2 regions of the Ruminococcus sp. OM04-4AA genome follow, and region 2 is predicted to be linked to the other one. Evidence: predicted binding sites of a transcription regulator. Region 2 holds the regulator's gene; the other holds the start of a gene.
The links. The regulator LexA, encoded in region 2, represses DNA repair genes until DNA is damaged. The targets are predictions, from matches to a motif close to CNAACANNTGTTNG.

Region 1 (5,152 bases), on a different contig from region 2:
TGTTGCTCGTGACTCACGAATAACATTTACTTTAATCTGTCCAGGATATTCTAATTCAAACTCAATCTGTTTTGCAATATCCCTTGCTAAAAGCACCATATCATCGTCAGATACCTGCTCCGGAACTACCATAACACGAATCTCTCTACCTGCCTGAATGGCAAAAGACTTATCTACACCTTTAAACTGGTTGGTAATATCTTCTAACTGTTTCATCTGTTTGTATATGTCTCGATGGTTTCTCTTCTTGCTCCCGGTCTTGCAGCTGAAATAGTATCCGCTGCCTGAACAACACAAGCAATCAGACTCTGCGGTTCCACATCGCCATGATGTGCCTCCACAGCATTAATAATTGTTGCTGATTCTTTGTATTTTCTACAAAGATCTGAACCAATCTGAATATGTGATCCTTCTACATCATGATCAATTGATTTACCAATATCATGAAGAAGTCCTGCACGTTTTGCAAGTCTGACATCCAGTCCGATTTCTCCTGCAATGAGGCCTGATAACTGAGCCACTTCGATTGAATGCTTCAATGCATTCTGTCCATAGCTTGTTCTGAACTTCATACGTCCAAGAAGACGGATCAACTCCGGATGAATTCCTGTAACTCCAACGTCAAGAGCTGCAGCTTCTCCTTCCTCGCGGATCATTGTATCCACTTCTTTCTGAGCTTTTTCAACCATCTCCTCAATTCTTGCTGGATGAATACGTCCATCCACGATCAGACGCTCAAGTGCAATTCTTGCAACTTCTCGGCGGATTGGGTCAAACCCTGATAATACAACCGCTTCCGGAGTATCATCAATGATCAGTTCCACACCGGTTAATGTTTCCAGTGTTCTGATATTTCTTCCTTCTCTACCGATAATTCTTCCTTTCATCTCATCACTTGGAAGCTGAACTACAGAAATTGTAGTCTCTGCAACATGATCTGCTGCACATCTCTGAATTGCATTCACAACATACTCTTTTGCTTTCTTGTCAGCCTCTTCCTTTGCCTGAGTTTCCAGTTCTCTGACCATCTTGGCTGTGTCATGCTTGACGTCATCTTCAACAGTTTTTAACAGATATTCTTTTGCCTGTTCGGAGGTAAGTCCTGAGATTCGTTCCAGTTCCTGCACACGTTTCTGGCTAAGTTCTTCTACTTTGGCTTCACGCTGGCGAAGATGTTCTTCCTTCGCTGTCAGTTTGTTCTCACGATGTTCCAGTACATCTGACCGTTTGTCGACCGATTCTTCTTTCGCGAGTACACGCTTCTCATAACGCTGTAACTCCGCTCTTCTTTCTTTCGTCTCTTTCTCAAGTTCATTCTTTGTCCTGATGGACTCTTCCTTTACTTCCAAAAGAGATTCCTTCTTCGTCGTCTCTGCAGTCTTTACAGCATCGTCAATGATTTCTCTTGCTTTTGCTTCTGCATTCCCAATCTTGCTTTCCGCATTCTTTCTCAGATTGGAAACTGTAACAAAGTGAGTAATGATTCCGACTATCAACGCGAGGGCCACGGCAACGCCTATAAATAAACCTAGACTTATCTGCACAGGAGCACCTCCTTATTCGATTTTCATTGTACATATTACTCAAATACAACACTTAAATTTTATACTGTTTCAACAACAATGTCAAGCATTGTAATTATTATTTTGTATCACATGACACACCACGGGTTACTGTTCACTCCCGTGTCAGTTACTCTGTTTATCATAATCTGATATAACATGACGGATCACTTCATAACGAAATCCTTTTCGTGCAAGATATCCTAATATCTTTTGATATTCCTGCTCTTCCATTCTTTCCGGATCAACCTTCTTTTTTCGCAGTATCCTTCGGATTGCCTCTTCCTCTGAATCTTCACTATAGCACTGTTCAAAAGCCAGACAAATCAAATCATCAGAAACTCCCTTCTGCGACAGCAGTGCCTTGATTTCCCGTTTGCTTTTACTATCTTTGCGGCTCATAACAAAATTTTCCGCATATCTTGCATCATCTAGATATCCAAAAGATCTCACATATTCAATTGCTCCGCTGATTGCATTCTCCGGATATTGTCCCGCCTTCAGTTTTTTCCTTAATGCAGACTCTGTACGATCCATATCCTCCAGCAAATGCATTGCTCTCTTCTTTGCGCGTTTCAACAGTACCTCATTCTGAATCTTTTCATAATTTTCCTGCGCGAGATCTTCTCCCTGCTTTATACCAAAACGCTTCAACTCACCTTTATAAAGCACAAATGCAAATGTTCCATCCAGATATACTTTAAACTTCGTCTTTGTCTGCTCTTCTATCCCAGTAACAATCATTCTTTCTTTTCTGCCTCATCAGCCACTTTAGAAGCCGGTGTCAGCTTCAGATCACTTGATGCCCCTGTCTTCTTCTCAGCATCTGGAAGCTCATTCTCTGCTTCTTCTGATCCGGATAATGCATAATGTGCTCTCACCTTCTGATCCAGTGTCTCCATCACTTCCGGATGTGATTCCAGATATGCCTTTGCATTCTCTCTTCCCTGGCCAATCTTCTCTCCCTCATATGCATACCACGCACCGCTCTTCTTCACAAGATCAATATTGGTTGCGAGATCAAGAATATCTCCCGCACGGGAAATACCTTTTCCAAACATAATATCAAATTCCGCTTCTTTGAACGGCGGAGCAATCTTATTCTTCACAATACGGATTCTTGTACGGTTTCCTACCATCTCTCCACTCTGCTTTAAAGTCTCGATTCTTCTGACATCCATACGCACAGATGCATAGAATTTCAGCGCACGTCCTCCTGTCGTTGTCTCTGGATTTCCAAACATTACTCCAACTTTCTCACGTAGCTGGTTAATAAAGATCACAATACAGTTTGACTTGCTGATAACCGGTGTCAGTTTTCTCAATGCCTGTGACATCAATCTTGCCTGCAGACCAACATGACTGTCTCCCATATCCCCTTCGATCTCCTGTTTTGGAACAAGTGCAGCTACAGAGTCAATGACAATAATATCAATCGCCCCTGAACGTACCATTGTCTCTGCAATCTCAAGGGCCTGATCTCCACTGTCAGGCTGTGAAATATAGAGTTCATCAATATCTACTCCGATATTCTTTGCGTATACAGGATCCAGTGCATGCTCTGCATCGATAAATCCGGCAATTCCCCCTCTCTTCTGAACCTCAGAAATCATATGAAGTGCGACAGTTGTCTTACCACTTGATTCAGGACCATAAACCTCGATCACACGTCCCTTTGGCACACCGCCAAGTCCAAGTGCCAGATCAAGACTCAGACATCCGGTAGGAACTGTCTCTACAGCTACATGCGCCCCTGATTCTCCCAGCCGCATCACTGCACCCTTACCAAAATCTTTCTCCAGCTTTGCGATCGCTGCATCCAGTGCTTTCTTCTTCTCTTCGTTATTCGCCAGCTTTGTAACGCTCTCTTTGCCTGCCATAATTTTCTCCTTCTCTATCTCTCTTAGTGTATAAAACCCATTCTCTCTTTTTTCGAACAGTTGTTCGTCTATGAATAGATTTTATTATACTTCTTTCAAAATGTCAACAATAATTCTTCCCCTTAATTTTGTTGCAATAATACGATATACCATGGAATCCTCTTCCTGAAACAGAAGCATTGAAGTTCATGTGAATCAGTGCCGGCTTAAGGATCTGCCGGCCAGACAACTAAAGAATAGCATAAGGAAAGGCAGAATGCAAGTACCACAGCACTTACATTCTGCCTTTTATACTACCCTTATATACTACACTGCTTTCCAGTGTTTCACTTCTTCTTTGTAAAAGATAATTCCTTCCTGGATAATTTTGAATCCACTGCCTTCAAGTTCCGCAATCGTAACAGAGCAATTTGGCGGTACTTCATTTTTCCAGAAATGTTCTACTGAAAGACTGCCTCTCATCCTGTTCAGCATTGCTGTCATCGCAGCACCATGTGTAGAAATCAGAAGATTCTTATCCTTCAGCTTCTTACTCTCTTCAAGACTCTTTAAAAACTCTCCGGTTCTTTCATAAAGTTGTTCTACACTTTCAGCATCTTCCGGCGGAATATAATTTCCCGTATCCTGAAAGAATTTCTGGAATGCAAGATTCTCTTCTTTCGTCTTATCTACACAAGACATTCCCTCATACGAGCCAAAAGAAATTTCCTGGATTCTCTGATCTTCATAAAGCGGAATGTTGCGTCCTTCAAGAAGAATCTCTGCCGTTTCTTTTGCACGCTGTAAGGGACTTGTATAAGCCAGATCAATTTGGTATTGTCTCATCCCATAAGAAGTTTCCCGGGCAAGATGACGCCCATATTCATTTAAGGGAATATCCTTTCGTCCCTGTACCAGTTTTTTCTTGTTCCAATCCGTCTCTCCATGACGCACAATATATAGCCTCACTGCTGCCTCAACTCCCTCTTCTTATCTTTTTAACACTTCTCTCTTGATATATCTGTAAGTAGTTTCCTCGCCTTCTTCCGCAAGCATATGAAGCAGTTTTTCTAATAATTCTCTTGTATCTTTATGCATCAGCTCATCTGCACGTCCGTTTTCATAATAAGCAAGCGGTGCATCAGAGGTATATGCATCCCCGAGATACACTTTGCTTGCTGCAATGCGGTCAAGAAACATCTCTACTACATATCTCACCGGCATCTTCATTCCCGCCAGAAGGTTCGGTCCCTCCAGACTATAATCAATCCAGTATTCATAATGGTGTTTGTTCCTGCCTTTGTGGTGGAGCCATGCGGAAGAATACCCTTTTTCTTCCCGTTCGGCATTATTAGGGCTTCTTGTCCCCTGATAGTATCTGCATCCCACACGGAATTCTGTCCAACTGTATTTTGACATATCATGGAGCAGTCCCTGTTTGTACAAACCAACACGAAAACACTCTTTTAAGACTAGTTTTTTGTGTTTTGTTATGGTACAAAAATGTGCAAATGCCTTCATACTTTTCCCTCTCTAGCCGGCTGTTCTTCTTTACAAAGTTCTTCTGCTTCCTGCCGTTTTTCTATTTTATTTACATTCTGCGTCTTAACTGTATAAATCGGTTTCTTTTCTGAACGACTCTTCTTTTCCTCTATCCTACGTCCAACCAGAATTGCTACGCTACGTTCTTCCAGTAATACCTCTTTCTGATTTTCCAGCTTTTTCGCTTCA
Region 2 (5,152 bases):
AAAACCCCATATTTCTTATATATTTTAACATAAGTACTGTTTTTCGTCTATATCTTTTGGAAAAATCGGTATTTGTCGTATAGATTGATTTCTGTTAATAAAATCCGAAGAGACTATCTGCTGCTATTTAAAGCGCTATTTCTGGAAAGCAGATAGCAATCTTCTTCGGATTCAGGGAGTGTATATATCAATACATAGGGTGTATATTGATACCATTTATAATTTTTCGTAAGCGATCATCAGGTATTGACCTGCATGAATCGTATCTGAATCAAGATGATTCATCACCTTAAGTGCTTCTACATATTCGCTTACGGAGCCGTATCCGTCTGTAATTGTTTCTTCTGCAATGCTCCAAAGGCTGTCACCTGGTTCAATTAATCTGCTTGTGTAACAGATCTCAATAGCATCTGAAGTTCTCTGTTGATCTATTTCCTTTGCCGAAACTCGGAACATTCCAAAGTACATACAGCTGCAGAGAATAAAAGAATACTGCATATTACCAAACCAGAATGACGAATAACACCATGTTTCTTCTTTGAATTTACTGAATGATTTCCTGAATACTTTTTCATAATCCTCTTCCTCTCTTTTCGCTTACTGTATACTTATCTTCTGTTATTGCTATGTATCGAACATCTGTTCTTTTGTATTTTTATTATATCGTTCGAACAAATGTTTGTCAAGCATTTTACTTCATAAAACCGAACATATTTTCGCAACAAATGTTTGCTTTCTAAAAAATGCTGTGTTATTATGTTCTTATGATTATAGTAGATTCGGAGGGAACAATATGTCAGAAGGGAATATTACTCCTAAGCAAAAAGAGATTTTAGAATATATAAAAGACCAGATTTTAACAAGAGGCTTTCCGCCGGCAGTTCGTGAGATCTGTGAGGCTGTGAATTTAAAGTCTACCTCTTCCGTTCATTCGCATCTGGAGACGCTGGAAAAGAATGGTTACATAAGAAGAGACCCTACCAAGCCCCGTGCAATTGAGATTCTGGATGATAATTTCAACCTGACAAGAAGAGAGATGGTGAATATTCCGATCATAGGCCGTGTCGCTGCCGGCGAACCGCTTCTTGCAGAACAGAATATTGAAGATTATTTTCCTATTCCTGTAGAATATATGCCAAACAAGCAGACATTTATGCTTCAGGTACAAGGTGAAAGTATGATCAATGCAGGAATTCTGAGTGGGGATTATGTTATTGTTGAGCAGACTCCATCTGCTGAAAATGGGGAACAGGTAGTTGCACTGATTGAAGATGGCGCTACAGTCAAGACTTTCTATCGTGAAGAAGGTATTATCCGCCTGCAGCCGGAAAATGATGCATATGATCCGATCATTCTTACAGATGTCACTATCCTGGGTAAGGTAATCGGTGTTATCCGTATGTATTAAATCTCATTACTGGATATAGGATTTTTAATTAGAACTCAAAGTATAAAAAACTGGCAGAGTGTAGTACTCCACTACTCTTCTGCCAGTTTTTTATAACTCTCATTATTTATGCTTCAAGATCTTCAACAGACACATGATGTCCATCTTTCCAGATTCTCTCCAAATTGTAGAACTGTCTGTTCTCTCTGTCAAATACATGTACAATAATATCACCAAAATCAAGCAACACCCATCTTCCGGATGCATTTCCTTCTCTCTGTACCAGAGAATATCCTGCTTTATGCAGTTCTTCCTCCACATTGTCCACAAGAGCATTCACCTGACTGTCACTGTTACCATTTACAATCAGGAAATAATCTGCAAGTACAGACACGCCTGAGATATCGATGATCTGGATATCTTCTCCTTTTTTATCACTGAGGGCTGTATATGCCAGCTTTGCCATTTCTTTTGACTGATTCATCATTATTCTCCTTTATCGCTATAATATTGATAAGTTTCAATGCTCATCGGATCTACCGGCTTACCATTCTTACGCAGATAATTAACCGTATTCCCTGCACAAAGACAGATTGCGTGGTCAATATCGACAAACACAGTTTCACGGATCTTTTGAAGACCAGGAATTATCTTTCTGTTCGGTTCGATATAATCAGCAATATAAATAATCTTCTCAAGCATTGTCATCTTCGGTCGTCCTGTTGTATGCCATGTAATTGCGCTTAAAACGCCTTTATCGATCACACCATACTCTTTCTCTGCGAAATATGCTCCCAGTTTCGCATGAACCAATGCAGGCATCTCAAGTTCTGATTGTGTAAGCAGAATACCGTGTTTTTGACATCTCTCAACCTGTTCCTGCACAGAACCATACTTTCCACAATCATGCAGGAGTCCTGCCATCATAGCATCATCGATATCTTCATGATAACGCATTGCAAGAGATGCTGCTGTATACATAACTCCGATTGTATGTTCAAAACGATCTTTTTTCAGCTTTTTTTCCAGTTGTTTTCTAATGTCAACGAAAGCTTCCTTCATAATCGTATTCTGTCTCCTCTCTGGTTACTGTTCACCGCCGTTTTGGCAGGTGCAGATAAAATATGCTTTAAATATATAGTTTCTTTTCTTTGATGTAATCCGCGACAACATCAGGCACCATATAACGCACGCTGAGCCCCTTTGCTGCCCTTTCTCTTATTGTAGTGGAGGAAATCTCTACCAACGGTGCGCGAAGCAGTTCTATATGCGCTCCGTATGCTTCCGTGAGATATCGTATCTGTCCCTTCATTGCTGAAGCATCTTTGTCGTCACGCATTGCTGCAAGAATCGTACAGGTCGTAAAAATTTTTCTGAAATCTTTCCACTCTTCAAAAGCAAACAGAGAATCCGCTCCGAGAATAAAATAAAATTCATCGTTTGGGTAGATCTCGTTAAAATGCCTCATTGTCTGATACGTATAAGAATGCTTCTTCGTATCCGCTTCTGAAAGATTCAATGAGAAATTCGGATTACTTTTTATTGCAAGACGAACCATCTCGATCCTGTGATGCATTGCTTCTTCTGTATCGAGTGTCTCTTTGTGTGGAGGATTTCCATTCGGTAAAAACCAGATCTCATCAAGCCCAAAATCTTCATAAGCAAACTCACCAAGAAGAAGATGTCCTATATGAATTGGTTCAAAGGTTCCGCCCATAATACCAATCTTCATTGTCTGTACCTGTTCCTTTTCTACTGTAAGAAACACGCTTTGCGAGTTTCTTATATTCAAATTCAGCTTCCGAATCATAAACTCAGAAGCTGAATAATAATTATTTTGGAAGCTGAATTTTCTTTTTATCGTCTTTTCCTTCTTTGTAAAGAACGATTTTCTTTCCGATCACCTGAACAACCTGAGACTGTGTTCTCTCTGCAAGTGTCTCTGCGATTTCTCTCGGATCATCCATGCAGTTCTTCAGAACACTGATCTTGATCAGCTCACGTGCTTCCAGTGCCTCGGCAATTGCTCCGTAAGTCCCGGATTCATGCTTGCTTTTCCAACCTGGAAAATCGGATCCATTGTCATTGCAAGTCCTTTTAAATAGGCTCTTTGTTTTGTAGTCATAATATTCTCCTTATTTATAATAGTCAAACTGAAGTCCATACATTCTAACTGTATCACCTTCCTGGATACCTGCTTTTTCAAGATCTGCCAAAATACCAGAATCTTTTAAGAACTTTTGGAAGAATGCAAATCCCTTCTCTGAATCAAGATTCGTATATCCAAGCATTTTCTCAATCTTCGGACCTTCAACTACATACATTCCATCTGCCTGTTCTACCGTATAAGGAAGATCTTCATAGATCAGTTCATCATCCGGGAAGTATTCCTGCTCGAATACTACCGGTTTCTGATCCAGCTTCTGAAGCTCGTTACTTACGTAGTAGAGAAGATCGGAGATTCCTTTTCCTGTAGCTCCGGAGATAGGAAATACTTTGATTCCCTTTGGCTCAAATTCATCTTTCAAGCGCTGAACCGGATCATCTTCCGGATCATAGATCAGATCCGTCTTGTTTGCTGCGATTACCTGCGGACGTTCCGCAATTTCCGGATTGTAAGCAGCAAGCTCTGCATTGATCTTATGAATATCATCAACCGGATCTCTTCCTTCTGTTCCTGCTGCATCTACAACATGGATCATTAACTTTGTTCTCTCTATATGGCGAAGGAACTCATGTCCAAGCCTACACCTTCGGATGCACCCTCGATCAATCCAGGAATATCAGCCATAACAAATCCCTTTGCTCCATCCAGATCAACAACACCAAGATTCGGATTCAATGTTGTGAAATGATAGTTCGCAATTTTCGGTTCCGCATTTGTAACACGGGAAAGCAATGTAGATTTACCAACGTTCGGGAAACCGATCAGACCAACATCTGCGATTACCTTTAATTCCAGATTCACTTCCAGCTCTCTTGCCGGCTGTCCCGGCTGTGCATACTTCGGAACCTGCATGGTGGAAGTAGCAAAATGCTGATTTCCAAGTCCGCCTCTTCCGCCTTTTAAGACAACCTGACGTCTGTTCTCTCCGGACATATCAGCGATAACTTTTCCTGTAACAGATTCTTTAATTACTGTACCTTCCGGCACACGAAGAACAAGGTCTTTTCCGTCCTTACCGTGACAGCGGCGCTTTCCGCCCTGTTCCCCATCTTCGGCAGCAAATTTTCTCTTATGTCTGTAGTCAACAAGAGTATTCAGCCCTTCATCTACTTCGAAGATCAGGTCTCCGCCGTGTCCACCGTCTCCACCGTCCGGTCCGCCGTTTGGTACATACAGTTCTCTGCGGAAGCTGCAGTGACCGTCTCCGCCTTTACCGGAACGGATCAATATCTTAGCTCTGTCTGCAAACATATTATTCTCCTCTTAATTTGTATCAACAACTGTTTCTGTATCTTTATTCACATCATATATGCGTAAATTTCTTCATCATCTGACAATAAAAGATTTCTTTGAAAGAAAAAGCCTCAGACCTTAAAAAACGTCTGAGGCTTCCTTTTGCCATGTATGCGAGTGAAAAGATTCCGTCGGAACTTTCCAGCCAAAACTGATTACTCAGCTACTGGATAGATAGAAACCTGTTTCTTATCTCTTCCTTTTCTTTCAAATCTTACTACACCGTCTACAAGTGCAAACAGAGTGTCATCTCCACCGCGTCCTACGTTAAGTCCTGGATGGATCTTTGTTCCACGCTGTCTGTA

Region 1: the regulator LexA is predicted to act here: its motif matches at 3,496-3,509, upstream of recA (recombinase RecA).

What each region holds. Positions count from the first base shown of each region.
Region 1 covers NZ_QTZH01000001.1:64,807-69,958, reverse strand. Annotated here, with positions in the region: partial or broken gene rny (ribonuclease Y) at 1-1,493, opposite strand, end outside; gene DXB52_RS00295 (regulatory protein RecX) at 1,689-2,306, opposite strand; gene recA (recombinase RecA) at 2,303-3,442, opposite strand; gene DXB52_RS00285 (histidine phosphatase family protein) at 3,749-4,390, opposite strand; gene DXB52_RS00280 (DUF5662 family protein) at 4,412-4,942, opposite strand; gene DXB52_RS00275 (alpha-amylase family glycosyl hydrolase) at 4,939-5,152, opposite strand, start outside.
Region 2 covers NZ_QTZH01000003.1:90,261-95,412, reverse strand. Annotated here, with positions in the region: gene DXB52_RS02155 (LysM peptidoglycan-binding domain-containing protein) at 217-468, opposite strand; gene lexA (transcriptional repressor LexA) at 794-1,408, shown strand; gene rsfS (ribosome silencing factor) at 1,515-1,871, opposite strand; gene yqeK (bis(5'-nucleosyl)-tetraphosphatase (symmetrical) YqeK) at 1,874-2,449, opposite strand; gene nadD (nicotinate-nucleotide adenylyltransferase) at 2,517-3,155, opposite strand; partial or broken gene yhbY (ribosome assembly RNA-binding protein YhbY) at 3,220-3,512, opposite strand; partial or broken gene obgE (GTPase ObgE) at 3,523-4,805, opposite strand; gene rpmA (50S ribosomal protein L27) at 5,003-5,152, opposite strand, start outside.